2 regions of the Qipengyuania profundimaris genome follow, and region 1 is predicted to be linked to the other one. Evidence: predicted binding sites of a transcription regulator. Region 1 holds the regulator's gene; the other holds the start of a gene.
The links. The regulator LexA, encoded in region 1, represses DNA repair genes until DNA is damaged. The targets are predictions, from matches to a motif close to GTTCCNCNCTTGTTCT.
Positions count from the first base shown of each region.

Region 1 (3,179 bases):
TCGCGACCGTCTCGACGGCGCTCCCGGCGCGATCGCGGCGACTCTCGCCAGCGGCGATCGCGGGGCGATTTCCGAAGCGGACGAGGTGGCTATGCGGGATGCCGGCCTTACGCATCTGCTGTCGATCAGCGGCCTTCACGTGAGCGCAATCATCGCCGCGACCTATCTGATTGCGCTCAAGTTGCTGGCCCTATGGCAATGGCTTACGTTGCGCGTACGCCTGCCGATCGTGGCCGCTGCAATCGCTGCTCTTGCCGGGATCGCTTACACGCTCTTGACGGGGGCTCAGGTACCAACGGTGCGCAGCTGCATCGGCGCGATCTTGGTCCTGACGGCTCTGGCGCTTGGGCGCGAGCCGCTCTCTTTGCGCCTAGTCGCGGTCGCAGCAATCGCGGTGCTGCTCTTATGGCCGGAATCGCTTGTCGGACCGAGCTTCCAGATGAGCTTTGCCGCCGTGCTCGCCATCGTGGCACTTCACAATGCGAAGCCGTTTCGCGAATTTCTCGCGCCACGAGAGGAAAGCGGCCTGCGCCGCTTCGGCCGCCGGGCGTTGATGCTGTTCCTGACCGGCTTTGTCATCGAGCTCGCACTCATGCCGATTGTCCTGTTCCACTTCCACCGTGCGGGAATTTACGGGGCGGTCGCAAACCTCTTCGCGATCCCGCTCGTGACCTTCGTCTCGATGCCGCTCGTTGCCCTGGCTCTGGCGATGGATGTAGTCGGGTTGGGAGCTCCGGCCTGGTGGCTGGTCGGCAAATCGCTCGATGTACTGCTGTGGATCGCGCACATCGTTTCGGCTCAGCCGGGTGCGGTGAAGCTCGCCCCCAAGATGCCGATGGCGGCGATGGCGGTATTTGTCCTCGGCGCGCTCTGGTTGGCATTGTGGCATGGAAGAACACGGCTTTGGGGGGCGCTTCCCGTCGCCGTCGCTTCGGGATGGATGTGGGCGACGCCTGCCCCGGACATCGTGATCACGCGTGATGGGCGCGATGTGGGTATTGCCAGCGCGGATGGCCGGCTGCTGGTTTTGCGGGACAGCGAGGGCAGTTACGCCCAACAAAATCTGCGCGAAATTGCAGCGCTCGATGGCGAGCCCGTACCTTTAGCCGAATGGTTGGGCGCTCGGTGCAGCCGGGACTTTTGTAGCTTGCGTATCGAAAGGGATGGTCGAGATTGGGACGTGCTGATCGCGCGAAGCCGCGAACTTATCGAGGAGCGAGCGCTTGCCGCCGCCTGCGACAGGTCCGACATCGTCATCGCTGATCGCTTCCTGCCGCGCTCATGCAAGCCACGCTGGCTCAAGGCCGATCGCCGGTTTCTCGAGCGGGAAGGCGGTACCGGCATTTACCTTGCCGAAGAGCATATTGATACCGTGGCCGAAGGGCAAGGCGAGCACGGTTGGTTCCGCCCCTTCGTCCGGCGGAACGCGGGCTCCCAATAAAGACAACCTATGAAGGAAGAGAGGGCGCAGCCGACGCCGCGCCCTTCTTCCCAACTAAAACTGTCTCGTCGAGCGTCAGTGGTAGCGCCGGAGCAGACCGGCAAGCTTGCCCTGAACCTTCACTCGATGGGATTCATAAACCTGCGGTTCGTAGGCCCCATTCGCAGGATCGAGGCGGATCCGCCCGCCATCGCGGCGCAGGTACTTCAGCGTCGCTTCTTCATCGTCGACCAGCGCGACGACGATCTCTCCGTCGCGAGCGGTATCGGACCTTCGGACAAGTGCGAAATCACCGTCGAAAATGCCTGCCTCGACCATCGAATCGCCCGACACTTCGAGCGCATAATGTTCACCCGGTCCGAGCAGAGCGGCGGGAACCGGCATGCTCGCCTGGCCCTCGATCGCCTCGATCGGCGCGCCAGCCGCGATCCGGCCGTGTAGCGGCACGTCGATGATGTCGTTCGCCGGCTCCGGCGCGACGGATTTCGCCGTTACCGTGGCCGCCATGGTCGCGCCGGTATCGTTCACAGGCTTAGCTTGGCCGGCGCCTGTAACCGCGTCTTCGGGCAGCTTGACGACCTCGAGCGCCCGCGCACGGTTCGGCAGGCGACGGATAAAGCCGCGTTCCTCGAGAGCGGAAATCAGGCGGTGGACGCCGGACTTGCTCTTGAGGTCGAGCGCTTCCTTCATTTCCTCAAAACTGGGTGAAATGCCGGTTTCCTCCAGCCGTTGCTGGATGAAGCGGATCAATTCGTGTTGCTTGGCTGTCAGCATATCTGCGCAACTCCCGTGCCGCCTGTTCACAACCCTGTGAACGAATGTGGAACAATTAGGCAACGAATATCAGCAAGTCAAGCAATTCAGCCGTTTCGGACCTTTCTTGTCGAGAACAAGCGTTCGCGATACGTGCCAAAGCGCTGGGTCAGCCCTGAAGCAAGGCGCGCGTCGCAGTAGCGACGTCGGCTTGCCGCATCAGACTCTCGCCGACGAGGAAGCTACAGACACCGCTACGCGCGAGGCGCTGGCAATCGGCATGCGTCGCGATGCCGCTCTCACCGACAAGAAGGGCGTCCTCAGGGGCGAGGACTGCCAGCCGCTCGGTGGTCGCAAGATCGGTGGTAAAGGTCCGCAGATCCCGATTGTTGACGCCGATGAGCCGCGATTGAAGCGCCAGCGCGCGTTCCAGCTCCTGTTCGTCATGGACCTCGACCAAAACGTCCATCCCGCGTTCGATCGCGGCAGTTTCGATTTCGCGCATCGTCCCGTCATCCAGCGCGGCTACGATGATTAGTATCGCATCTGCGCCAAGCGCGCGAGCTTCGGCGACTTGCCAGGGGTCGATCATGAAGTCCTTGCGCAGGACCGGCAGATCGCAAGCCGCGCGGGCTTCGACCAGATAATCCTCGTGGCCCTGGAAGTAAGGCGCATCGGTCAGGACCGAGAGACAGGCCGCACCGCCATCGGCGTAATCGCGAGCGTGCTGCGCAGGGTGAAAATCCTCCCGGATCAGACCTTTGGACGGCGAAGCTTTCTTGATCTCGGCAATCAGGCCGAAGCCATTCTGCTGCGCGCGTTCCAGTGCGAAGCGAAAGCCGCGCGGCGGCGTTTGGTCCTTTGCTTGCGCATCAAGCGAGTCGAGCGAATGCTGCTGCTTGCGCTCGGCTACCTCACCAAGCTTGGTTTCGCAGATTTCGACCAGCTTGTTCATTGCGCGATCGCGATCCAGTCTGCCAGCAAT
Region 1 covers NZ_JAVAIM010000001.1:1,864,343-1,867,521, reverse strand. Annotated here, with positions in the region: gene Q9K02_RS09230 (ComEC/Rec2 family competence protein) at 1-1,441, shown strand, start outside; gene lexA (transcriptional repressor LexA) at 1,517-2,215, opposite strand; gene trpC (indole-3-glycerol phosphate synthase TrpC) at 2,364-3,149, opposite strand; gene trpD (anthranilate phosphoribosyltransferase) at 3,146-3,179, opposite strand, start outside.

Region 2 (3,179 bases), 1.3 Mb from region 1:
CAGCCTGCGCGCCACATTGTAATCGACCACCGCGACGAGGAACCAACTGAGGTTCCAGCGGATGCGGTTCCACAGCGTGGAATGCTTGCGGTGCTCTTCCGGTGTGATCTGCTTGGACGCGGTATGATGCTGCGCGATAAAGTCGCGCATGCGATCGGCGAAGTCCGCATCTTCGATCCGCAGCATCAGCTCAAGGTTCACGTAAAGGCTGCGCATGTCGAAATTGGCGCTGCCGAGATAAACCGCATCGTCGATCACCAGCAGCTTCATGTGCAGCTTGCAGGGGCGAAATTCCCAGATCTTGGCATTCTTGTTCAAGAGGTAATGATAGAGCGATCGGGTCGCGCCGATAGTCGCGCCATTGTCGGACTTGGCGGCCATGACCAACCGCGCCTCGCCTCGCAACGCAGTCTGACCGATCCGGCCGAGCATTTTCTTCGACGGTGAGAAGTAGGCCATCACCATGTCGAGCCGGTCGCCTTTCTCCAGATCCTCCGAAACGCAGCGCGCCCAGCTGGACAGGCCCTTGGTCGGCCCGCCGATCAGCAAGCGCACCGGCCCCCTGGGCGGGCTCCATTTGGTGACCTTGCGCACAATCGAGCGGAACTGCGCACGCGGCTGCGCCACCCAGTCGGCCAGCTCGTCCCACCAGGCCAGCAATTGCTCGACCGCTTGTCCTTCCAGCTTCACGCCCAGATCGTGCCAGCCGTTTGCTTCCGGCCCTTCGAAATAGGCCTTCTCGATATTGAAGCCGCCGATCATCGCGACCTTTTCGTCGACGATCGCCATCTTCTGGTGATTGCGGATCAGCGCACGGCGCGACCACTTGGCCATGAAGCGGTCGTATTGCCCGCCGGCTTCCTTGAATTCATCGAAGAAATCATCGGCCACGTCCTCGCCGAACCCGTCGACGATCAGGCAAACCGATACCCCGCGCCGGGCCGCTTCGACCAGCGCATCGCGCACGCGCGTGCCGATCTCGTCGTCGACGAACATGTAGTAGAACAGCCTGAGCGAGCGTTGTGCGCCTTCTATCAGCTCTACCAATGCCTCGAGCCGGTCTCCACCGGCCGGGTAGATGGTGAGGCGATGGCCCTGCGCCTCGACGTCGAAGGGCTCGTCGTCCTGCCAGACGTCATGCGCAGCCTGCTGCGCGTAGAGTTGATCGCTCCCCATGCAGGACCGGCCTAGAACGGCTGGCGGCGCGGCGCAATTCCTTGACGAAAAGCCGCGCCGCACCTATGTCGCGCTCTTTCCCGGAATCACTTGATTTGCATCGGAGTGCCCCATGGCGCGCGTTACCGTCGAAGACTGCGTAGATAAGGTCCCCAACCGTTTCGATCTCGTCCTGCTGGCTGCCCAGCGTGCGCGCGAGATTTCCGGCGGTGCGGAACTGACCATCGATCGCGATCGCGACAAGAACCCGGTCGTCGCCCTGCGGGAAATTGCGGAGCAGTCGGTCAAGCCGAAGGACCTGCAGGAAGCAGCGGTCACCAATCTGCAGAAGATCCTGCCGGACGACGATGACGAGATCGATGAGGTCGGCTCGCTCAGCCAGTCGGCCGAAGCCCTTCGCATCACTGCGTCGGCCCCGACCCGCTCCACCTCGATCGGCGCCGATTACGACGGCTGATCGCGGGGAACAGGATATGAATGGAAAGGCCGCCTCACGGGCGGCCTTTTTGTTTAGGGGTTATTGCCCGCGGCCGGTTTCCGCCTGCAATTCGTCGATCATTTTGGATGCGTCAGCCTTGGTCAGCTCAGGATCGTAGCGATCTGGACAGCCGGCTTCTTCGCACAGGGTCTTGAGATAGCTTGCCTGCGCGCCGGTCATGCGCTCGTCGCCGGTGGTCCAGTTGTCGGGGTCCTTTTCTGCATTCGAGACGGGGTCGGTCTTGGGACGTTCGGCTGGCTTCGTTGCAGTCATGATGGAATTCTCCTTTGCCGAACCAACGGCGTCGTTCCCAATATGTTCCGCGTCATGTTGGGGGATGACCTTCGGCGCGTCGTTTCTTATGACGGGTGCCGGAGGTGGGCGTGAGCGAGATCGGTGAAGCATTGGGTACGGCCGTGGAAGGCGGGCTGTTCGCGAAAGCGGTCGGCAAGGGCAGCCAGACCCAGCCGGAGCATCGCGAGCTGGAGGATGGACACTTCGCGGAAGGCGCCTGCCTCAATTGCGGCACCGAGCTGATCGGCAGTCACTGTCACTCTTGCGGTCAAAAAGCGCATCTGCACCGCACGGTCGGCGCTTTCATGCACGATCTGCTGCACGGTGCGCTGCATTTCGAAGGCAAGACCTGGAAGACCCTGCCGATGCTGGCGTTCAAGCCCGGCGAGCTGACCCGGCGCTATATCGAGGGCGAGCGCAAGCGCTTCGTCAGCCCGATGGCGCTGTTCCTGTTCTCGATCTTCCTGATGTTCGCCGTGTTCCAGGTCGTTGGCCTGACCGCGCCGAGCGAAATCGATCAGGCAGGCTTTTCCGCGCGGGCCAAGGCGGTAGAAGCAAAAGCCGCCCTCGAGCAGGAACGCGGTGCTGTCGGCGAGAGCAATCCCGAGCGCCGTGCCGAGATCGACGACCAGATCGACGGTTTGACCACGGCCATCGAAGCCATCGATGCAGGCGAGGACTATGCCTTTCGAGACAAGGACGGAAACCGGCAAAGCCAGTCGATCAATCTGACCGGTATCGATCTGATCGATCAGGGGATCGTGAAGAAATGGCGCAGCAACCCCGGCCTCATGCTCTACAAGCTGCAGGCCAACAGCTACAAATTCAGCTGGCTGCTGATCCCGCTATCGGTGCCTTTCGTGTGGCTGCTCTTCTTCTGGAAGCGGCGCTTCGGGGCGTACGACCACGCGATCTTCGTGACCTACTCGATCGCCTTCATGTCGCTGCTGTTCATCGTGATTTCGGTGCTGGTAAAGATCGGCGCGCCCGAATGGCTTTACGGCACGATGATCGCCTTCATCCCACCGATCCATATCTACAAGCAATTGCGCGGAGCCTACGCCCTGCGCCGCAGATCGGCGATCTGGCGTCTGGCGGTGCTGATGATCTTCATCAACATCGTCGCCCTGCTGTTCCTGCAGCTGCTCCTGCTGCTGGGCGCGTTCTAGTCGCGCGCCGGTTCGCCACCGGTGATCGGGGCGGGGCCGGGTTCCTCGGTGTCGCCAGCTTC
Region 2 covers NZ_JAVAIM010000001.1:559,905-563,083, reverse strand. Annotated here, with positions in the region: gene Q9K02_RS02825 (phospholipase D-like domain-containing protein) at 1-1,176, opposite strand, end outside; gene rpoZ (DNA-directed RNA polymerase subunit omega) at 1,289-1,633, shown strand; gene Q9K02_RS02815 (DUF3072 domain-containing protein) at 1,694-1,927, opposite strand; gene Q9K02_RS02810 (DUF3667 domain-containing protein) at 2,038-3,117, shown strand; gene Q9K02_RS02805 (hypothetical protein) at 3,114-3,179, opposite strand, start outside.
Region 2: the regulator LexA is predicted to act here: its motif matches at 1,961-1,976, upstream of Q9K02_RS02815 (DUF3072 domain-containing protein).